Regions from separate parts of the Bradyrhizobium sp. CCBAU 51753 genome, predicted to be linked through region 3. Evidence: predicted binding sites of a transcription regulator. Region 3 holds the regulator's gene; each other region holds the start of a gene.
The links. Region 3 encodes PhoB, which activates phosphate uptake and scavenging genes when phosphate is short. Its sites were predicted from a motif close to TGTCATNNANCTGTCAT; they were not measured.
Positions count from the first base shown of each region.

Region 1: the regulator PhoB is predicted to act here: its motif matches at 2,060-2,076, upstream of XH93_RS31305 (glycerophosphodiester phosphodiesterase family protein).
Region 2: the regulator PhoB is predicted to act here: its motif matches at 5,143-5,159, upstream of XH93_RS28685 (UDP-2,3-diacylglucosamine diphosphatase).

Region 1 is NZ_CP030037.1:6,832,098-6,839,773, reverse strand. It holds gene XH93_RS31310 (PRC-barrel domain-containing protein) at 107-484, shown strand; gene XH93_RS31305 (glycerophosphodiester phosphodiesterase family protein) at 593-1,999, opposite strand; gene XH93_RS31300 (PRC-barrel domain-containing protein) at 2,330-2,899, shown strand; gene XH93_RS31295 (mandelate racemase/muconate lactonizing enzyme family protein) at 2,980-4,134, opposite strand; gene XH93_RS31290 (MFS transporter) at 4,173-5,474, opposite strand; gene XH93_RS31285 (hypothetical protein) at 5,916-6,203, shown strand; gene XH93_RS31280 (dodecin family protein) at 6,379-6,594, shown strand; gene XH93_RS31275 (ABC transporter substrate-binding protein) at 6,703-7,676, opposite strand, start outside.
Region 2 is NZ_CP030037.1:6,240,287-6,247,962, reverse strand. It holds gene XH93_RS28715 (xanthine dehydrogenase family protein molybdopterin-binding subunit) at 1-1,267, shown strand, start outside; gene XH93_RS28710 (cytochrome c) at 1,370-1,816, shown strand; gene XH93_RS28705 (CHRD domain-containing protein) at 1,972-2,394, opposite strand; gene XH93_RS28700 (cytochrome c) at 2,624-3,565, shown strand; gene XH93_RS28695 (Lrp/AsnC ligand binding domain-containing protein) at 3,640-3,885, opposite strand; gene thiD (bifunctional hydroxymethylpyrimidine kinase/phosphomethylpyrimidine kinase) at 4,072-4,872, shown strand; gene XH93_RS28685 (UDP-2,3-diacylglucosamine diphosphatase) at 5,183-5,995, shown strand; gene XH93_RS28680 (glycosyltransferase family 1 protein) at 5,992-7,083, shown strand; gene XH93_RS28675 (threonine/serine dehydratase) at 7,137-7,676, shown strand, end outside.
Region 3 is NZ_CP030037.1:8,655,976-8,663,651, reverse strand. It holds gene pstC (phosphate ABC transporter permease subunit PstC) at 1-766, shown strand, start outside; gene pstA (phosphate ABC transporter permease PstA) at 771-1,616, shown strand; gene pstB (phosphate ABC transporter ATP-binding protein PstB) at 1,613-2,431, shown strand; gene phoU (phosphate signaling complex protein PhoU) at 2,535-3,251, shown strand; gene phoB (phosphate regulon transcriptional regulator PhoB) at 3,366-4,076, shown strand; gene XH93_RS39815 (GcrA family cell cycle regulator) at 4,161-4,673, opposite strand; gene XH93_RS39810 (aspartate aminotransferase family protein) at 5,159-6,364, shown strand; gene argF (ornithine carbamoyltransferase) at 6,364-7,290, shown strand; gene XH93_RS39800 (Hsp33 family molecular chaperone) at 7,404-7,676, shown strand, end outside.

The DNA.
Region 1 (7,676 bases), 1.8 Mb from region 3:
CGCCTCGGCGGCCGTGCAAGGCAAAGGGGAAGGGCGGCTGTCGTATCCCGGCGGAACCCGCATGCCCGGCGAGGCGTTGACTGTTTTTCAGGCTGTGGAGGGTGAGATGGCTGTCGAGGTCCAGACCAGACCGCATCAACTCATTGCAAGCGATCGCGTCGAGGGGACCGCGGTGCGGCGGCCCAACGGCGACATGATCGGCCATATCGAGCGGCTGATGATCGACAAGATTTCCGGCAAGGTGTCGTACGCCGTGCTCAGCTTCGGCGGCTTCCTCGGCATCGGAACCAACCTGATTCCGCTGCCATGGGGCAAGCTGCACTACAACCCGAAGTTCGAGGCCTACGAGCTCGACATCGAGGATGACGAGCTGAAGCGCGCGCCGTCGTTCCGCGCCGACAAGGATTTCGATTGGGGCGACCGTTCGCAGGAAGCCGAGTTGCATCGCTTCTACGGCGTACCGCCCTATTGGGGCGGCTTCTGATTCAACCTAAAGCGCGATGAGATCGGATCGAATTGTCATCGCCCTTTAGCTCTTTGTTTGAGCATGATCTTTTCGGAAAAACCGCTTCACACTTTTCCGGATCATGCTCTAGTCGCCTCGCCAGCCAAGCTCGCGCAGATAGGCGGCGCGGGCGGCAACGCCGGTGTGCGTGAAATCGGTAAAGACACCATCGACGCCGAGACGGAAGAACTTCAGATACTCCAGGCTGGGATCGGCGCGATAGTCGGCAGCCAGGTATTTCTTCTCGTTGCGGAACGTGAAGACATGCACGAACAGGCCGAGCTTGTGCGCGTCGGCGATGACGCTGGTTGCCTCCTGCGTCGTGGCCTCCGGTGTCGATCCCTTGTAGGGCGTGCCGTCGGCGTTGCTGTCCTTCCACGGCGAGATCTTGTAGGGGACGATATACGCCTTCCACGGACCGATGCCGTCGGCATAGGTCTTGATCTCCGCCAGGCCCTCGGGCGTCAGCATCGCATCGTACTGGCGCGGGTCGCCCGCAATCGTCCAGTCATACGGACGTGAGGTGGTGATGTTGTTGAGCAGCACCTTGCCGGTCTTGAAGTCGACGCCGTTGCCGTCGATGAGCTGGACCTGCCGCGTCTGAAGGCCCTGACTGCGCATGTATTTCAGGCTGCCGGGCTCGAAGCTCTGGACGATGATGGGCGCGTCCTTGGCGTTGAGGCCGTTGTCCTTGATGATCTTGATCAGGGCATCCTCGAGCGGGCGGCTGCCAGGCGCGCCGCAGCCATTGGCGATCGCCTGGGCATTATTCCACGTCGGATTCTTGGTCTCCGGATAGACCGAGATGCTGCGTCCGGTCTCCTTGCTCTTGGCCTTGGCGATGTCGATGACGTCCTGGAAACTGATGACCGGCAGCTTGCCGTTGAACACCCTCGGCCGTTCATTGGCCGCATCATAGGTGGTGCCGGCGATCCACTCCTTCAGCTCAGCCATGGTGAAATCGGTGATCGACCAGTCATTGGTGTGGTCTTCGCCGTCGACGATCAGCGCCTTCAGCACCGATTTGGGGTCCGCCGGATCGACGAGATCGGTGGGATAGTCAGCCGGTCCGCTGGTGGGAGTTTGCGGCCATTTCACCTTGACGCGGACGCCCGGTGGCGTGCGCTTGCGGGCCGCAACCACAGGGTTGGTCTTCGCCACCTCGGCAATGTTGGTATTGTCGCCCAGCCACGGATTGTGACGCGCCACCAGGACGCAGTCCTTGGTCAGGTGCAGGTCCTCTTCGAGTGAATCGGTGCCCAGCGCCGCGGCCAGGTCATACGAGGCCTCGGTCTCTTCAGGCACCAGCCCCGGCACGCCGCGATGCCCGATGACCAAGGGCTGCTTGCCATCGAGGGTCAGGAACGGTTTTGCGCCGGCCGGCGCCGAGCCGGCTTGCGCTGACGCCATCGAGGCCGGGAGGACCGCCAAAGCCGCGGTCGCGAGCAGCATCGCGCCAACGCGTCGTTTCCGCAGCGAACCAGTGTGCATCATAGCCAGCCCTCCATCTCCAACGCAGCACCTGTTACCTCCTGTTCCTCATGTCGCAGTTCTCTGACAGTCCGATGACTGTCAGGCGGGCCGGGCGGGCAAAAAACTTGCGGGACACGCTGAATTTGCACAACGCCGTCGGTGATGAATGCAACGCTTGAGGGCTACGGCCGTTAGTTGAGTCGTCGGCGGCTTCGCTTCCGCGAAGGCTGTTGCGTCGCGTCGAAGCGTTCCTCCGTGCTGGAGTGGCCTTTGATCGCAGGTTCCCGTAGGAACGCTTGCCAAGATTACGGGTTCTCCATGTATCGATTTTGCGAACTGAGGAGAGCCAACATGTTAGTCAGATCTATCATGGCCGGCGTCGCCGGCACTGCGCTGCTTGCAACCGTTGCGTTCGCGCAGACGCCGACCGACACCAAGAGCGACAAGAATGAGATGTCGCCTCCGGCCGCGAGCACCACATCGCCTCCGGCGAGCACGACAGCCGCCTCATCGACCTCGTATAAGGGCGACTGGCGCGCATCCAAGGTCGTCGGTCTCAGCGTGTACAACGACAAGAACGAGAGCGTCGGCTCGATCAACGATCTCTTGATGGACAAGGGCGGGGCCATCAAGGCGGTGGTGATCGGCGTCGGCGGCTTTCTTGGCGTCGGCGAGCATCTGGTCGCCGTGCCGATCGACAAGGTGAAGTTCTCGACCGAACCGGTCGCCTACACCGGGTCCAGCGCGTCGAACACCGGCAGCCCCGGCGGTGCCGGCGGCACCAGCAAGACGTCGACGACCACCGGCGCGGCCCCGGCAACGGCGTCGAAGCCGAACCCCTGGTATCCCGATCACGCCGTCTTCAACGCGACCAAGGACGAGCTGAAGGCAATGCCCGAGTTCAAGTACTCGACCGAGTAACGCATCGCGTTCCGTGAAAGCCAAACGCGCCCGGTGCCGCCGGGCGCGTTTTCTGCGCAATGACTTCGCGCGCCCTGCCTCTAGGATCGCGGCGCGCCGTATTCCTGCCGTGTGACAAGCCAGTCGGCCGCAGCCGCGAGGTCGGGCTCCGCCCCCAATCCTGGTCCGTCAGGCAGCGGGAAGAGACCATCCCGGACGCGGGGGAAGGGCTGCGCCAGCGCCTCACGCAAGGGATTCTCCATCACATCGTGCTCGAGCAGGCCGGGACCGCCCACCGCCGCAAGCACTTGGGCCGCTGCAAGCAGGCCGACGCCGCTGCCGAGCCAATGCGGGCAGTAGGACCGTCCCGTCTGCACCGCGCGCCGGCCGACCGCGTAGGCACCGGTGACGCCACCCCATTTCAACATGTCAGGCTGAACCACACCGTGATGGCCGTTCGCGATCAGACCCGCGAAGGCTTCGTAACCCATGACATTCTCGCCACCTGCCAGCGGCACTGGCGATAGCAGCGCCAGCTCGGCCCATTCGGCTGCGGGCCGGTCCGCCGCCAGTGGCTCCTCAATCCAGCCAAGGCCGAATGCGCCGAGCCTCGGCACCGCGCGCCGGGCCTCGGCTAGATCCCAGCCCTGGTTCGCATCCACCATCAGCCGCTCGCCGCTCCGCAGGTCGCGCGTGATGGTCGAGACGACAGCCGTATCGGTCTCGGTGCCGAACGCGACCTTGACCTTGAAGGCGCGAAACCCGGCGTCGCGGCAGCGCGCCACCGTCTCGGCGGCGGTGTCCGGATTGAGGCCGCTGGCATAGGCCGGCACCCTATCGCGCACGGCGGTGCCGGCGAGCATGGCGCGCAGCGATTTCCCCGCGCGCCGTGCAGCGAGGTCCCACAGCGCGAGGTCGAGCCCGCCGAGGCACGCCGCAAACGGGCCGGGCTCGGCGCCTTGAAGGGCCCAGCGATGAGTCCGCGCCGTCAGCGTGTGCCAGGCGTCCGACGGATCGAGATAGGTTGAAGCCAGCGCTGCGGGACAGATCACGGTTTCGAGCAACCGCATCTTGTTGTCGGCGCTGTAGGGCGGGAAGTTGCACCAGATTTCGCCCCAACCATACGCGCCATCGGTATCCTCGACGCGCAACAGCAGAACGCTGCGCCTTGGAATGCTGCCGAACGAGGTCTTGACGGGCTCCTTTACCTCGGCGCGAAACAGGAACGCCTCGATGCGCGCGATGCTGATGGTCATGGATAGTGCTCCTTTCGGCGAGGCATGTGCGGGCCGGCTCAGGCCCGCTTCAGTCCGGACGTCGGCGTCGCGACCTTGAGGAAACGCGGATTGACGACGACCGGTACAAGCACCGCGGCGACGAACGACAGTGCGGCGAGGAGGTAGAGCCCGGCCTGATAGCTGTGTGTTGCATCGCGAATCCAGCCGATCGCATAGGGCCCGACGAAGCCGCCGAGATTGCCGGTCGCATTGATCAACGCGATGCCGGCGGCCGCAGCGTTGCCGACAAGGAAGGTCGACGGCAGCGGCCAGAACGGCGGTTTTGCGCCGTAGATGCCGACGGCGGCAACCGCCATGACGGCCACGGCGAGCAGCGATCCGGACATTGCGCCGGCCGCCGTCAATCCGACGGCCGTAAGCACGAGCGCCGCGCAAAGGGTCCATCGGCGTTCATTGTAACGATCGGAGATGAAGCCGAACGCGATGATGCCAAGCGTGCCGAAGATGTAGGGGATCGAGGTCGTGATCCCGGTCTGCATGTCGGTCAGGCCGAGCCCCTTCAGGATCTGGGGCAGGAAGAATGCGAGGCCGAGATTGGCGGTGGTGTTGGCGAACCAGATGAATGCGAGCGCCAGCACGCGCATGTCGGCGAGCGATTGCAGCAGGCTGAGCCCATGCGCCCCGGCGACCGCGCGCGCTTCGCTGTCGAGCGCATTCTGCAGCCAGACCCGCTCCTCGCTGCTGAGCCATTTTGCTTCGCCCGGCCGGTCGGGCATCACTTTCAGGAAGACCAGGCCGACCAGAATGGTCGGCAACCCTTCGAGGATGAACAGCCACTGCCATCCCTTCAGGCCGGCAACCCCGTCCATCTGCAGGATCGCCGTCGAGACCGGTCCGCCGAGCGCGAGCGACACCGGCACTGCGACGATGAACGCGGCGATCATGCGCGCGCGATATTGCTGCGGAAACCAGTAGGTCAGGTACAGGATCACGCCCGGGAAGAAGCCGGCCTCGGCCGCTCCAAGCAGAAAGCGGATGACGATGAAGCTCGCAGGTCCCTGCACCAGCGCCATCGCGATCACGCCCCAGGAAATCATGATGCGCGAAATCCAGCGCCGCGCACCGACTTTCGCCATCACCAGATTACTCGGGATCTCGCAGACGAAATAGCCGAGGAAGAACACGCCGGCGCCAAGCCCGAAGATATAGGGCGAAATGCCGAGATCGGCGTTCATCGTCAGCGCCGCAAAGCCGACATTGACCCGATCGATATAGGCCAGGATGTAGGAGACGAACAGCACCGGCATCAGCCGAACGAAAGCCTTCCTGATCGCCCTGTCAGCAACCGCGTCGGACATTCTCGCTCCCGTGTCGTTGTTGTTCGCACATGGCGTATCGTTCGCCGTCTCGATGGTTCGAGCGTCGCGGTCTTCAGCGGCAGACAGATCGCTGAACCAAAGGCGGATGACACGCCTTATCGGGCGGGGCGTTCGGCGAATAATGAATTGTTGAGATGGCGCCATCTCAAAACGAGATATCGCGGAGTCTGATGCCGGCCTCGCTCGCGCGGGCGTAATCGCGACTGGCAGGCGGCGCCTTCAGCCTGGCGAGTTCTGCCGCGCCGTCAGGCCAGCCCTGCGAATTGCTCAACGGCATTGCGCCGACACGATTATTTGAAGCCATGGACGCTTATAAATCGCATCCGATTTAATCGGAACGCTTGAAATCCCGCCCCTCGGGGGCATCTATAAAGCGTAACCGAGTTAATCGCATGCGATGAAAATCGCGGGAGCGTTACCATGACCACCAGGAATTCCCACGTCGCAAAGACGTTCAAAACCATCGCGCTGGCTGCGGCGCTGTCGGCCATCACCGTCACGGCGGCGTCAGCCCAGGCGGCGATCTCCGAGCCGGCCGCGTATCAGGCGATGTATCCCTATCGGGACGTGCTCAATGGCGGTGCGCCGACGCCGGCGGCCAAGCTGGTTCTGCTGCCGCCGCAGGTGCTGCAGCGTCTGCAGGCCGAGGAGAGCGGCGTCGGCATCGCCAAAGTGCCGCACTACAGCCACCATCACCGCGGCCGCTAATCGTCAAACTGCTCGGCGGGCAAGCGATTGCCCGCCGCATTTCGAAGCGCGTAGCCCATCCGGGCTACGCCACACTCGGAATGGTGCGGCGCATCCTGTTAGCCCTGATGTCCCGATGTTAGGCTGATCGCGGCGGGAGCACTCGCCTCCTGCCTGACAGCAAAGGGAGGACGACATGGCTGAGAGCGTCTACAAGGTTATCGAGCTGATCGGGACCAGCAAGGACTCCTGGGAAAAGGCGGCCGCAGCAGCGGTCAGCAGGGCCGGAGAGACCCTGCGCGATTTGCGCGTTGCCGAGGTCGTCGAGCTCGACCTGCAGCTGGACGCCGCCGGCAAGGTCGAAGCCTACCGCGCCAAGTTGAAAGTTTCGTTCAAGTTCGAAGGTTCGTGAGCGCACGCAACCGTAGCTCGTAGCCCGGATTGCGTTTCGCTGCATCCGGGCTACGGAACGGTAGGGTGGGCAAAGCGAAAGCGTGCCCACCCTGCACAGCAACGACGGCTACGGCTTCACCAGCGGGCAGCCACCCTTGTCGAGCGGACGGAACGCCTCGTCGCCGGGCACGGTGGCGATCAGCCTGTAGAGGTCCCACTCGCCCTTGGACTCTTCCGGCTTCTTGACCTCGAACAAATACATGTCGTGCACCATGCGGCCGTCGATGCGGATGTGGCCGTTCTTGGCGAAGAAGTCGTTGATCGGCGTGTTGCGCATCTGCTCCATCACCTTCGACGCCTCGTCGGTGCCGATGGCCTCGATCGCCTTCAGGTAATGCATGGTCGCCGAATACAGCCCGGCCTGGATCATGGTCGGCATGTGGCCGACCTTCTCGTTGAAGCGCTTCGAGAAGGCGCGGGTCTCGTCGTTCATGTCCCAGTAGAAGGCGTCGGTGACGATCAGGCCCTGTGTCGCCTTGATGCCGAGCGAGTGGGTGTCGGTGATCTCCTGCAGCAGCGCGATCATCTTCTGGCCGCCCTGCACGAGGCCGAACTCGGAGGCCTGCTTCAGCGCGTTGGTGGTGTCACCGCCGGCATTGGCCAGCGCCACGACCTTGGCCTTCGACGCCTGCGCCTGCAGCAGGAACGACGAGAAGTCCGACGAGTTCAGCGGATGCCGCACGTCGCCGAGCACCTTGCCGCCGCTCTCCTTGACGACATTGGCGGCGTCGCGCTCCAGCGCCATGCCGAAGGCGTAGTCGGCGGTGACGAAGAACCAGGTGTCCTCGCCGCGCTTGACCATCGCCTTGCCGGCGACGTTCGACAGCGCGTAGGTGTCGTAGGTCCAGTGCACCGTGTTCGGCGAGCAGGCGATGCCGGTGATGTCGGAGGAGCCGCCGCCGGAATTGATGTTGATCTTGTTCTTCTCGCGGGTCAGCGCCGAGATCGGCAGCGCGACCGAGGAGGTCGGAACGTCGAGGATCGCATCGACCTTGTCGTTGTCGTACCAGCTGCGCGCGATGTTGATGCCGACGTCGGGCT
Region 2 (7,676 bases), 2.4 Mb from region 3:
CTTCCACTGCCGCGTCCGCACCATCTTCACTAACACGGTGCCGGTCGACGCCTATCGCGGCGCCGGCCGCCCCGAGGCGGCTTACGTGATCGAGCGGCTGGTCGACGCCGCTGCGCGCAAGCTCGGCATGACGCCGGATGCGATCCGGCGGAAGAATTTCATTCCGCCGAAATCGCTGCCCTACACGACCGCGACTGGCAAGGTCTACGACTCCGGCGACTTCGTCGCGCATATGAAGCGCGCGATGGAGATCGCCAACTGGAAGGAGTTTCCGAAGCGCGCCAAGGCCGCGAAGAAGGAAGGCCTGGTGCGGGGCATCGGCATGGCGAGCTATGTCGAGGTCTGCGGCACCATGGGCGAGGAGACCGCCAATGTGGCGCTCGATCCCAACGGCGACATCTCGATCCTGATCGGCACGCAGTCGAGCGGGCAGGGCCACCAGACCGCCTATGCGCAGATCGTCGCCGAGCAGTTCGGCGTGCCGCCGGAGCGCGTCCATGTGCTGCAGGGCGACACCGACAAGATCGCGACCGGCCTCGGCACCGGCGGCTCGGCGTCGATTCCATCCGGCGGCGTCAGCGTCGAGCGCGCGACGCGCGAGCTCGGCAACAAGCTGAAGGAGCTGGCGGCGCAGGCGCTGGAAGCGGGCGCCGGCGATCTCGAGATCGCCGACGGCCGCATCCGCATCGCCGGCACCGACCGCTCGATCAGCTTTGCCGATCTGGCAAAGCGTCCCGGCGGCGATTCCTCGAAGATGAATGCGAGCGCGACGTTCGCGAGCGCCGACGGCACCTATCCGAACGGCACCCATCTCGCCGAAGTCGAGATCGATCCCGCCACCGGCATCATCAAGATCGTCAACTATGTGATCGTCGACGATTTCGGCGTCACGCTCAATCCGCTGATGCTGGCGGGCCAGGTGCATGGCGGCGCGATGCAGGGCATCGGCCAGGCGCTGATGGAGCGCGCGATCTATAGCCCGGCCGACGGTCAGCTCGTCACCGGCACCTTCATGGACTACGCGCTGCCGCGCGCCTCCGACGGGCCGTCCTTCGTGTTCGAGACCCACAACGTGCCCTGCACCACCAATCCGCTCGGCGTGAAGGGGGCGGGTGAAGCCGGTGCGATCGGCTCGTGCCCGGCGGTGGTCAATGCGATCGTCGAGGGGCTGCATCGCGAGTACAAGATCGACCACATCGACATGCCGGCCACGCCGGAGCGGGTCTGGGTCGCGATCCGCGAGGCCGAGCGCCTGCACAAGCTCTGACAAACTGCCGCAGGCGGAATGAAATTCCGTCCGCGGTGTTCGCAAACAGGCCGGTCCGCAACCCTGTGGGCCGGGACAAACCGAAATTGAGGGATTTAGCCGATGAAGCGGATTGTCGTCGTCGCAGCGGTGCTCGCGTTCAGTGCCGGTGCCGTGGTTGCACAGCAGGATCAGGTCAAGAAGACCCAGGCCATGATGAAGGGCAATGGCAAGAATGCGGGCGCGTTGGCGGCGATCGTCAAGGGCGAGAAGCCCTACGACCAGGCGACTGTCGATGCGGCGCTGGCGCAATTCGATGACACCGCCAAGCAGCTTCCGACGTTGTTCCCGGAGAGTATCAAGGGCGCTAAGCTGGACGGTGACTACGCTCCCTCGCCAAAGATCTGGGAAGACAAGGCCGGCTTCGCGCAGCAGGCGGCGAGCTTTGGCAAGGCCGTCACCGACGCCAAGGGCAAGATCAAAGATCTCGATACGCTGAAGGCCGAGCTGGGCGTCATCGGCAAGCAGTGCGGCGGCTGCCACGAGACCTACCGTCTCAAGAAGAGCTGATCGCGCGTTCTTCACGCAGGCCGGAATTCATCTCGCGCGAAGTCGCGAGAGGTCATCGAGAAAGGGCGGACGCCGCGAAGCGTCCGCCCTTTTCGTTGTGTCGGCCTTTTCTTATTGCGATGACTTCACGCTTGCTTCGTCACTTACTTCGTCACTTACTTCATCACTTGGCCGCGGATTTCGCCGCCCGGGTTGGCCGCGGTGTGGATGTTGACATAGTACTTGCCGGCAAGGAGATCGGCGGCCTGCGCGTCGGTCAGCGTCGCGCTGCCTTCGACCGGGCTGGACGTTGCGTTCGGGATCGCAACCGCGACGCCGGCATTCTTGCCGCTCTCGGCAGGGCCATGGAAATGCGCCGCGGTGGCGGGGCCGGAGAGGCCAGAATAGGTCACCTTCCAGCTCAGCTTCTTGCTGGCGGCGTCGTAGTCGATGTCGGCGGTACCGGTCGCCGCGCTGCTGTTCGGCGGCACCTCGGACTTGCTGTCCAGCGCCACCTTGAACTTCTGGGCGAAGGCGGGACCGGCCAGCGCCAGCGCGGCGCCGAGCGTCAACGTGGCAAGCAAGGTCTTGTTCGACATGGTTCTCTCCCCTTTGACGTCACAGGACGGTTTCAGTCTTCAAACAGCGGCTTTGCGGAATTATTCCCAAAATCATCGTGAAGGCGCGAAATTTGATGCGAGCGCAGGCGACCGCTTGCCACCATACTGGGTTGATAGGCTTCGAACTCTAGATTCCTGTTTTAACGCGTTTTCTTCACGCGAACCGGTATCCACTTCGCGGGAAAACGCTCTAGCGACGGATCGGTGAATGCTGCGACGAATTGTTGTTCTGGCCATCCTGGCCTGCCTTGCCGGCTTTGGCGTGTTCTGGTGGGTGACCATCCCGGCGACCGTCGCAGCAAGCGCGCTGCCGGCTTACCAGCCTGATCTCGCGAACGGGCTCATAACGTTCAATGCAGGCGGATGTTCCTCCTGCCATGCCGTGCCGAAGCAGGACGACCGCTTGAAGCTTGGCGGCGGCCTCGCGATCGGCTCGCCGTTCGGCACCTTCTACGCGCCGAACATCTCGCCCGATCCGAACGACGGCATCGGCCGCTGGAGCGAGGCCGATTTCGTCACCGCCGTGATGAAAGGCACCTCGCCGGCGGGGACGCATTTCTTCCCGGCGTTTCCCTATACCTCCTATACGCACGCCAGGGTCAGCGATGTGCGTGACCTGTTTGCCTATCTGAAGACCCTGGCTCCGGTCACCGGCCGTGTGCGCGACCACGACGTGCCGTTTCCGTTCAACATCCGCCGCAATATCGGCGTCTGGAAATTCCTGTTCATGGACGACAAGCCGTTCGTGCCGGATGCGAGCCGCTCGGCGCAATGGAATCGCGGCGCCTATCTTGCCAGCAGCTTTGGCCATTGCGCCGAGTGTCACAGCCCGCGCAATTTCCTCGGCGGCATCATCAGCGCGCAGCGCTTTGCCGGCGGACCAAATCCGGAAGGCGAGGGCTGGGTGCCCAACATCACCCAGAAGGGGCTGTCGGACTGGAGCGCGAAGGATATTTCCTACTTCCTCGAGACCGGTCAGACGCCGGACGGCGACAGCGCCGGCGGCGCGATGGTGCGCGTGATCCGCAACACCTCGCAGCTCCCGGCAACCGATCGCGAGGCGATCGCCGAGTACATCAAGTCGCTGCCGCCGGTCGAAGGACCGCCGCGGCCGAAGAAGAAGGAGAAGGAGAAGGAGAAGGAATCCTAGGCGCGATGATCGGCTTGAAGTCATCGCGCAACGGCAGTGCTTCACCTCTCCCATAGGGAGAGGTGAAGCAGCAGCTAGCGCGCGCCGAACGCCTTGAAGGTGATGATCGTGAGCGTGTCCTGGATGCCCGGGATCACCTGCACCTTCTCGTTGATAAAGTGGCCGATGTCGGTGTCGTTGTCGACGTAGAACTTGACCAGGAGGTCGTAGTTGCCCGCGGTGGAATAGATCTCCGATGCAATCTCGGCCTCCGCCAGCGCGTTGGCGACGGTGTAGGACTGGCCGAGCTTGCACTTGATCTGGACGAAGAAAGGAACCATCGCTTTGTCTCCGGGGAATTGCCGACAATAGGCCAAAAACCAGCCGCCGTGGCAAGGCCGGTTCAGGCCCCAAGTCACGGCCAAGTCACGCCCAAGTCGCGGCAAAACCACGCGAACTTGCCGCCAATCGGCCGGCGCGCTAGGACAGGGCATGGTCCCGTTCCGATCAACCCCTTGTGTCCTCCGATGACGCCCGTCGCGCTCACCATTGCCGGCTCGGATTCCTCTGGCGGCGCCGGCATCCAGGCCGACCTGAAGAGCTTTGCCGCGCTCGGCGTCTACGGCGCCTCCGTCATCACCGCGCTAACGGCGCAGAATACCACGGGCGTTAGCGGCATTCATGCGGTGCCGGCCGCATTCGTCACCGCGCAGATTGATGCGGTGTTCTCCGACCTTGCCGTCGGCGCGGTCAAGATCGGCATGGTGGCGCAGGTCGAGACCATCGCGGCGATCGCCGACGGGCTGACGCGCTGGGCGCCGCGCCACGTTGTCTTGGACCCGGTGATGGTCGCGACCTCGGGCGACCGGCTGCTCGCGGCCGAGGCCGTCGATGCGCTGAAGACCAGGCTGTTTCCGCTGGCGTCGTTGATCACGCCGAACCTGCCCGAGGCGGCGGCGCTGCTGAACGAGCCGATCGCCGCGAGCGAGGCCGATGCCGAGCGTCAGGCGAAGCGTCTGCTGGCGACGACGGGATGCCGCGCGGTGCTGGTCAAGGGCGGTCATGGCCATGGCGCCGAGAGCGTCGACTATCTGATCGACGGCGATCGCAGCATCGCGCTGGCAGCGCCGCGGATCGCGACATCCAACACGCACGGCACCGGCTGCTCGCTGTCCTCGGCGATCGCGGCCGGGCTCGCCAGGGGCGAGGACATGGAGACCGCCGTGCGCAACGCCAAGGCCTGGATCACGCAGGCGATCGCTGAGGCCGATCGCTTCGCCGTCGGCCACGGCCACTCGCCCGTGCATCATTTCCACAAGTATTACTGAGCTGCCGTAGCCCGTAGCTGCCGTAGCCCGGATGAAGCGCAGCGCAATCCGGGGCCGCTGCAGCCGCGGATGCAGACCCCGGATGCCGCTCCTCGCAATGACGAGGGGGACAGACCTTGTTCCACCGCGATACACCGGCAACACATCGCCGTGTTCCGCACAACTCGCGCCGCTCGTGTCGCCAGATTGTCGCATGGCGCTGTTATCCGCAGGGAAGGGGCGTGCAACTGATTCTCGTTAACTGATTGTGAGGCCTCGGGTCGCGGGGATCGTCATCGCCTTGTCACAGGAATCTGTTAGGTGCACCGGCATGGGAAGTGACTCCTTGAGTGAAGAAAGCCCGGAGCGGCGCTTTCGCACTTTGTTTATCTCCGATGTCCATCTCGGAGCCCGCGGTTCGCAAGCCGACCGTCTGCTGGACTTCCTCCGCTCTCACGATGCCGACACGATCTACCTCGTTGGTGATATCGTCGACGGCTGGGCGCTGAAGTCGAACTGGTACTGGCCGCAGACCCACAACGATTTCGTGCAGAAGATGCTGCGCAAGGCGCGCAAGGGCGCCAAGGTGATCTACGTCCCGGGCAACCACGACGAATTCCTGCGCAAATATTACGGCACGCATTTCGGCGGTATCGACGTGGTGGAGAACACCGTCCACACCGGCGCCGATGGCAAGCGCTATCTGGTGATCCACGGCGACATCTTCGATCTCGTGGTGCAGAACGCGCGCTGGCTCGCCCATCTCGGCGACAAGGCCTACGACTTCGCGATCCAGATGAATCGCTTCGTCAACTTCTTCCGCAAGATGTTCGGCGTGCCGTACTGGTCGCTGTCGCAATGGGCCAAGCTGAAGGTCAAGAAGGCGGTGAACTATATCGGCGCGTTCGAGGCGACGCTGGCCGGCGAGGCGCGCCGCCACGGCTGCGACGGCGTGATCTGCGGCCACATCCACTACGCGACCATTCATGACGAGCATGGCATCCGCTACATGAACTGCGGCGACTGGGTGGAGAGCTGCACCGCGCTCGCCGAGCACGAGGACGGCCGCTTCGAGATCATCACCTGGACCGATCCGGTGCGCAGTGCGGTGCCGGTTCCGCGGGTCACGGCACGCGCTGCATGACGCATATCCTGGTCGCGACCGATGCGTGGCATCCCCAGGTCAACGGGGTTGTCCGCACGCTGACCATGATGGCGCAGGCGGCGAAATCGCTCGGCGTCGAGGTGAGTTTCCTGACGCCGGATTCGTTCCGCACCTTTGCGATGCCGAGCTACCGCGATCTCCGCCTGGCGCTGCCGTACCAGGCCAAGGTCACCAGCCTGATCGAAGCCGCAAAGCCCGACAGCATCCATATCGCGACCGAAGGCCCGATCGGGCTCGCGGTCCGCCGCTATTGCCGCAAGCGCGGCCTGCCGTTCACGACGAGCTTCCACACCCGCTTCCCCGAATATGTTTCGGCGCGGACACCGATCCCCGAGGCCTGGGTGTGGCGCGCGCTGCGCTGGTTCCACAGGCCGAGCCAGGCGGTGATGGCGGCGACGCCGGCGCTGGCCAGCGAGCTGCGCCAGCGCGGCTTCCGCAACGTGGTGCTGTGGTCGCGCGGCGTCGATACCGCGCTGTTCCATCCGCGCGATGTCGACCTCTGCTTGCCGCAGCCGGTCTATCTCAGCGTCGGCCGCGTCGCGGTCGAGAAAAATCTCGAGGCGTTTCTCGAGCTCGATCTGCCCGGCACCAAGGTCGTGGTCGGCGACGGCCCGGCGCGCGCAGCGCTGGAGCGCAAATACCCCGAGGCCGTGTTCCTCGGCGCCCGCCACGGCGAGGAGCTGGCCGAAATTTATGCGGCCGCCGACGTATTCGTATTCCCGAGCCGCACCGACACTTTTGGTCTGGTGCTGCTAGAGGCGCTGGCCAGCGGTCTGCCGGTCGCCGCTTTTCCGGTCACCGGCCCGCGCGACGTGATCGGCGCCGCGCCGGTCGGCGTGCTCGACGACGATCTGCGCCATGCCTGCCTGGAGGCGCTGAGCATCCCGCGGCAGGCCTGTGTCGACTTCGCCGCGCTCCACACCTGGCAGGCCTCGGCCCGGGTGTTCATCGACCGCGCCATGAACGTCCGGCCGGTGTTGCCGGATGACAAGGACAGGGCGGCCGAATTTGTTGGCGAAAACCGTCATTTCGCGGCCCTGCCGGCCAGCCAGCCGACCTCGCGCTAGCCTCACGCTAAAGCGTCTTGCCCGGCCGCCGTCGGCCGCGATAGAAATCGCGGATGACGGACAACGCCCAAATTCCACCCGTCGCTGCCGCGGACATCGATGCCGCCGCAAGGGTGGTCGCGCCGTTCGCGGTGCGCACGCCGCTGCTGACCTTCCCCGTTCTCAACGAGCGGGTCGGCACCAAGGTCTTCCTGAAACCCGAGATGCTGCAGCGGACCGGATCGTTCAAGTTCCGCGGCGCCTTCAACAAGCTCGCCTCGATCCCGCAAGCGCAGCGGAGCGGCGGCGTGGTCGCGTTCTCCTCGGGCAACCATGCCCAGGGCGTCGCGGCCGCGGCAAAAATCCTCAACATGCAGGCGACCATCGTGATGCCTGCGGACTCGCCGCTGACAAAGCGCGAGCGCACCAAATCCTATGGCGCCGAGGTCGTGCTCTACGACCGCGACCGCGACGACCGCGAAGCGATCGCCAACGGCATCGCCGGCAAGCGCGGCGCGACCCTGGTGCGGCCCTATGACGATCCCTTCGTGATCGCAGGGCAGGGCACCGCCGGCCGCGAGATCGCCGAGGACATGGCGGCGCTCGGGCTGACC
Region 3 (7,676 bases):
CTCGGCCGATCCGCCGGTGCTCGGCGCGCTCGGTCCGATCTACGGCACGCTGATCACCTCGGTGATCGCGATGATGATCGCTATTCCGGTCGGCATCGGCATTGCGGTGTTCCTCACCGAGCTGTGCCCGCAGTGGCTGCGCCGCCCGATCGGCATCGCGGTCGAACTGCTCGCCGGCATCCCCTCGATCATCTACGGCATGTGGGGCTTCTTCGTGCTGGGCCCGTTCCTCGCCAACACCTTCCAGCCGTTCATGATCCGGATCTTCGAGGGCGTGCCGGTGCTGGGCGCGATCTTCGCCGGCCCGCCGTCCTATCTCAGCCTGTTCAATGCGGCGCTGATCCTGGCGATCATGGTGCTGCCCTTCATCACCGCGATCTCGGTCGACGTGTTCAAGACCGTGCCGCCGGTGCTCAAGGAGGCCGCCTACGGCATGGGCTGCACCACCTGGGAAGTCGTCAAGAACGTGGTGATCCCCTACACCCGGGTCGGCGTGATCGGCGGCATCATGCTGGCGCTCGGCCGCGCGCTCGGCGAGACCATGGCGGTGACCTTCATCATCGGCAACTCGTTCCGCATCTCATCGTCGATCTTCGCGCCGGGCACCACGATCTCGGCGGCGATCGCCAGCGAATTCGCCGAGAGCGACGGGCTGCATCAGTCCGGCCTGATCCTGCTCGGCCTGCTGCTGTTCGTATTGACCTTCTTCGTGCTCGCCGCGGCGCGTCTGATGCTGATGCGGCTTGAGAACAAGGCGGGGAAGTGACGCCATGAACCCGATCTACAAATCCCGCCGCCGCAACGACATCATCATCCGCGCGCTCTGCTTCGCTGCCGCCGCGTTCGGCGTCACCTGGCTGGCCCTGATCCTGCTGACGCTGCTCTACAACGGCATCGCCGGCCTCAGCGTGCAGTTGTTCACCCAGAACACGCCGCCGCCCGGCTCGACCGAAGGCGGCCTGCTCAACGCCATCGTCGGCTCGGTCATCATGACCGTGATCGGGGTCGGCATCGGCGCGCCGCTCGGCCTGTTCGCCGGCACCTACCTTGCCGAATACGGCAAGCATGACAAGCTGACCTCGGTGATCCGCTTCATCAACGACATCCTGCTCAGCGCCCCCTCGATCATCATCGGCCTGTTCATCTACGGCGCGGTGGTGGTGCCGATGCGCGGCTTCTCGGCGATCGCCGGCGCGCTCGCGCTCGCCGTCATCGTCATCCCGGTCGTGCTGCGCACCACCGAGGACATGCTGCTGCTGGTGCCCAATCCGCTGCGCGAGGCGGCAAGCGCGCTCGGCCTGCCGCGCTCGCTGGTGATCAAGCGGATCGCCTACCGTGCCGCCCGGTCGGGTCTGATCACCGGCGTGCTGCTGGCGACCGCCCGCGTCGCCGGCGAGACCGCGCCGCTGCTGTTCACCGCGCTGTCGAACCAGTTCTTCAGCCTGAGCCTGAACAAGACGATGGCCAACCTGCCGGTGACCATCAACAACTTCGTGCAAAGCCCCTACGCCTACTGGAAAGAGTTGGCCTGGAGCGGCGCACTGCTGATCACCTTTACCGTGCTCGCGCTGAATATCGGCGCGCGTATCCTTGGTGCCGAAAGGGCCGCAAAATGACCGAGCTTTCGATTTCGACCACCGCCGCCGGCCACGTTCCCCAGGCGCCGCTGCCGGAAGCCGCGCCGAAGGTTACGGCGCGCAACCTCAACTTCTATTATGGCGAGCACCACGCGCTGAAGAACATCAACCTGACGCTCGGCACCAACCGCGTCACGGCGTTCATCGGCCCGTCGGGCTGCGGCAAGTCGACCTTGCTGCGCATCTTCAACCGGATGTATGATCTCTATCCGGGCCAGCGCGCGGTCGGCCAGCTGATGCTGGACCAGACCAACATCCTCGACGCCAAGCTCGACCTCAACCTGCTGCGGGCGCGGGTCGGCATGGTGTTCCAGAAGCCGACGCCGTTCCCGATGACGATCTATGAGAACATCGCCTTCGGCATCCGCCTTTACGAGAAGATCTCGAAGTCGGAGATGGACGGCCGGGTCGAGAAGGCGCTGCGCGGCGGCGCGCTGTGGAACGAGGTCAAGGACAAGCTGAACGCCTCCGGCCTGTCGCTCTCCGGCGGCCAGCAGCAGCGCCTGTGCATCGCGCGCACGGTGGCGGTGCGGCCCGAGGTGATCCTGTTCGACGAGCCGTGCTCGGCGCTCGATCCGATCTCGACCGCCAAGGTCGAGGAGCTGATCCAGGAACTGTCCGAGGACTACACGATCGCGATCGTGACCCACAACATGCAGCAGGCGGCGCGCGTCTCCGACAAGACCGCCTTCATGTATCTCGGCGAGTTGATCGAGTTCGACGACACCAACAAGATCTTCACCTCGCCGAGCGATCGGCGCACCCAGGACTACATCACCGGTCGGTTCGGCTAACGCCTGATCGGAAAAAAGCGGGGATGGTTTCCCGCCGAGATCAGGCTGAAATGAAGGCATGAGATCGTGATCCTCTTGGGATTATGATCGAAGGAGACAAGCGATGGCTTCTGAACATACCGCCAAGGCATTCGACAGCGACCTGCAGGAGTTGACCCGCCTGGTCGCCGAGATGGGCGGCCTGGTCGAGCGCATGATCACCGAGTCGGTCGATGCGCTGATCCGCCGCGACGTCGCGCTCGGCAAGCGCGTGGTCGCCGCCGACATCGAGATCGACAGCCTGCAGCGCGTCATCGAAGAGCGCGCGGTGCTGACGATCGCGCGGCGCCAGCCGATGGCGATCGACCTGCGCGAGATCGTCAGCGCGATGCGGGTGGCCACCGACCTCGAGCGGATCGGCGACCTCGCCAAGAACATGGGCAAGCGCGTCGCGGCGCTGGAGAGCGATTTCCAGCCGCTGAAGCTGATCCGCGGCCTCGAGCACATGACCGACCTCGTGCTGTCGCAGGTCAAGTCGGTGCTCGACGCCTACGCCGCGCACGATTTGCCGGCGGCGATGAACGTCTGGAAGGGCGACGAGGAGGTCGACGCGATCTGCACCTCGCTGTTCCGCGAGCTGCTCACCTACATGATGGAAGATCCGCGCAACATCTCGTTCTGCATCCACCTGATGTTCTGCGCCAAGAATATCGAGCGGATCGGCGACCACGCCACCAACATCGCCGAGACCGTGTTCTACATGATCGAGGGCCAGCAAATCACCGACAAGCGCCCGAAGGGCGACATGACCAACTTTGCGACCACGGTGCCGGGTAACTGAAGCACGATCCGGAAAAGTGGGTACCGGTTTTCCGACAAGATCGTGCTCATCAGGACGATGAGCGTTTCGGTTTTGCGTCTGGGCAACGGATCAAGATAGAGAGAACTTAGACCGATGAGCGCACGCATTCTGGTAGTCGAAGACGAGGAAGCGCTGACAACGCTGTTGCGCTACAACCTCGACGCGGAAGGCTACGATGTCGAAACGGTCGGGCGCGGCGACGATGCCGACACCCGCCTCAAGGAGCGCGTTCCCGATCTCGTGGTGCTCGACTGGATGCTGCCGGGCCTGTCCGGCATCGAGCTCTGCCGCCGCTTGCGGGCACGTCCCGAGACCAAGCAGCTGCCGATCATCATGCTGACCGCGCGCGGCGAGGAGAGCGAGCGGGTGCGTGGGCTGGCCACCGGCGCCGACGATTATATCGTCAAGCCGTTCTCGGTGCCGGAGCTCCTGGCGCGGGTGAAGGGCCTGCTGCGCCGCGCCAGCCCCGAGCGGCTCGCCACCGTGCTGACCTATGGCGACATCGAGCTCGACCGAGAGAAGCGCCGCGTTGCGCGCTCCGGCCGCCCGATCGATCTCGGCCCGACCGAATATCGGCTGCTCGAATTCTTCCTCGAGCATCCCGGCCGCGTGTTCAGCCGCGAGCAGCTGCTCGACAGCGTCTGGGGCCGCGACATCTATATCGACGAGCGGACCGTTGACGTGCATATCGGCCGCCTGCGCAAGCTGCTCAATCCGGGCCGCGAGCAGGATCCGATCCGCACCGTGCGCGGCGCCGGCTACGCCCTCGACGACCGTTTTGCCAAGGCCGAGCCGCAGCCGTAAGGCCCGGTCCGACCGCTGCAACAAAAAAATCCCCGCCTTCGCGGGGATTTCTTTTTTGACGTCGTCGCTGGTTTCGTCGTCGGCCTATTTGAGCTGCGGCTTGTTCGACGGCCGGCGGCGATCGCCGGCGGGCTGGTAAGCGACGCGCGAGTGGTGCGCGCAATAGGGCAGGCCGGTGAGCGCCTTGCCGCCGCAGAAGAAGAATTCCGGGCTCGAGGGATCGCCGACCGGCCAATGGCAGGTGGCCTCGTTCAGCTCCAGCAGCGACAGCCGCTGGCTCATCGGCACCACGTTGTCGTAGGCGATCGGATCCGGCTCGAGTTCGACCTCGAAAGCCTGCGCCAGCGCGGTGTTGCCGCGCGAGACCGGGCGCGCCACCCGCATCATGTGCTGGGCGGGACGGGCCTTGCGCTGCCGCGGCGCGGCGGTGGAGGGCGCCTTGGCGCGGCCGGACAGGCCGAGCCGATGGACTTTGCCGATCACGGCGTTTCGCGTCACATTGCCGAGTTCCGCCGCGATCTGGCTGGCGGAGAGGCCACTCTCCCAGAGCTTCTTCAGCTGCTCGACGCGATCGTCGGACCAGGTCAATACCGTCATCGCATTCTTCCTTTCGCGGTGCGCCGGCCGGTGATGGGAGCGGCGCTGCGAGCCAAATCTGTCAAAATCCCCGCGGTCAGAATCCCTTAGCCCTCGCCGGGCGTGCTGTTGCGCCCGAACGTTCACGCAGAACAAATGGCTACTAAGAGGGTCCAGTACTGCCGCACGAGATGTCGTACCCGACAGGCCAAACGCTACAATATGGCGTGACTCTGGCGCAAGAGTCCGCGGCAGCGCGTCCACATGTTCCCAACATTTAAGCCTTGCAATCAGGCTTTTCCACTGCTCCGGAATACTCCGGATTGCATGCGTTTCGCATTGCAGGAAGGCCACTTCGTGGCGATTGACACGGACCGGGCGCAGCATAGAATGCCCCGCACGTGCTGCCCGCAAGGCGGCACGTTTTTGTTTTCCGAAGCTGGCCGTTGCTGCGCTGGCGTCAAGGCGCGCGGCAATTGTCGGCCTCAAACCCGTCAGTGATCGCCATGACCAACAGCGCCACGTCGCACCTGCTCCCCGTCTTTGCCCGGATCGATCTCGGCTTCGAGCGCGGCGAGGGCGCCTGGCTGATCGCAACCAACGGCGACCGCTATCTCGACTTCACCTCGGGCGTCGCGGTGAACGCGCTCGGCCATGCCCATCCGCATCTGGTCAAGGCGCTGCAGGAGCAGGCGACCAAGCTCTGGCACATGTCGAACCTGTTCAAGAGCCCGGACGGCGAGGCGCTGGCGGCGCGGCTCTGCGAGCAGAGCTTTGCCGACTACGTGTTCTTCTGCAATTCCGGCGCCGAGGCGATGGAGGGCGTGATCAAGCTGGTGCGCCACCACCATTTCTCCAAGGGACATGGCGAGCGCTACCGCATCATCACCTTCGAAGGCGCGTTCCACGGCCGCACGCTGGGCACGCTCGCGGCGACCGGCTCGGCGAAATATCTCGAAGGCTTCGGCCCGCCGATGGACGGCTTCGACCAGGTGCCGCATGGCGACATCGAGGCGGTGAAGAAGGCGATCGGCCCGCACACCGCCGGCATCCTGATCGAGCCGGTGCAAGGCGAGGGTGGCGTGCGCGGCGCGCCGCAGGCCTTCTTCAAGGCGCTGCGCCAGCTCTGCGACGAGCACGGCCTGCTGCTCGCCTTCGACGAGGTGCAGACCGGCATGGGCCGAACCGGCGAGTTGTTCGCCTACAAGCGCACCGGCGTCACGCCGGACGTGATGTCGCTGGCGAAGGCGCTCGGCGGCGGCTTCCCGATCGGCGCGGTGCTGGCGAGCGCCAAGGCCGCCGAGGGCATGGCGCCCGGCTCGCACGGCTCGACCTTCGGCGGCAATCCGCTCGCGGTCGCCGCGGCCAATGCCGTCCTCGACGTCATGCTCAAGCCTGGCTTCTTCGAGCACGTGCAGAAGGTGTCGCTGCTGCTCAAGCAGAAGCTCGCCTCCGCGGTCGACCGCTTTCCCGGCGTGCTGTCGGAAGTGCGCGGCGAGGGTCTCCTCATCGGCGTCAAGGCGGTGGTGCCCTCGGGTGACCTCATTGCCGCGCTGCGCAACGAAAAACTGCTCACCGTCGGCGCCGGCGACAACGTCGTCCGCTTCCTGGCGCCGCTGATCGTCACCGAGGCCGAGATCGACCACTCGATCGCCGCGCTGGAGCGCGCCTGCGCTGCGCTGTCGGCGCAGCCGAAGAAGGCGGCGGGGTAATGAGCAAGTCGGTCCGTCACTTCCTCGACATCAACGAATTGCCGCTCGCCGAGCTGCGCAACATGCTGTCGGCCGGCGCCGCCATGAAGGCGCAGCGCAAGGCGCACGAGAAGGCCAGGAAGCCGCTCGAGGGCAAGACGCTGGCGATGATCTTCGAACGCCCGTCGACCCGCACGCGGGTGTCGTTCGACGTCGGCATGCGCCAGCTTGGCGGTGAATCCATCATGCTGACCGGTGCCGAGATGCAGCTCGGCCGCGGCGAGACCATCGCCGACACCGCGCGCGTGCTGTCGCGCTATGTCGATGCGATCATGATCCGCATCCTCAATCACGATGCGCTGCTCGAGCTTGCCGCCCACGCCACCGTTCCCGTGATCAACGGGCTGACGCGGCGCTCGCATCCCTGCCAGGTGATGGCCGACCTCATGACCTATGAGGAAAACCGCGGCTCGATCGAGGGCAAGACGGTGGCCTGGACCGGCGACGACAACAACGTGCTGGCCTCCTGGGCGCACGCCGCCGAGCGCTTCAAGTTCCAGCTCAATGTCGCGACCCCGCCGGAGCTCGCGCCGAAGAAGCCGATGCGGGACTGGATCAAGGCGACGAATGCGCCGATCGTACTCGGCACCGACCCGGAGGCCGCGGTGCGCGGCGCCGACTGCGTCGTCACCGACACCTGGGTGTCGATGGGCGACAAGGAGGGCGAGCACCGCCACAACGTGCTGCGGCCCTATCAGGTCAATGCCAAGCTGATGTCGCTTGCGAAACCCGACGCACTGTTCATGCACTGCCTGCCCGCGCATCGCGGCGAGGAGGTCACCGACGAGGTGATCGACGGCCCGCAATCCGTCGTGTTCGACGAGGCGGAAAACCGCCTGCATGCGCAAAAGGGCATTCTGGCCTGGTGTTTCGACGCGGTGGCGTAGCAATAACGCTGTCGTCCCGGCCCAGTGCGCAATTGCGCACTAGGCCGGGACGACGATCTCTGTGTTCGCGTGAACCCCTTTATTTCATGGTCCGAGACCCCAGATAGAGCGCCATGGTTTCACAATCCCCCGACATCAAAATCACGGCCGAGGCGCCAATCCGCGCGCCATCGGCGGTTCCTGTTGACGATGCCGTGCTGGCCTTCGAGGTCGGCGCGCTGGATCTGCGCGGACGGCTGACCCGGCTCGGCCCCGCGCTCGACGAGGTCCTGCACAAGCACGATTATCCGCCGCCGGTCGGCAAGCTGCTCGGCGAGGCGATCGTGCTGACGACGCTGCTCGGCTCCTCCGTGAAGTTCGAGGGCCGCTTCATCCTGCAGACCCGG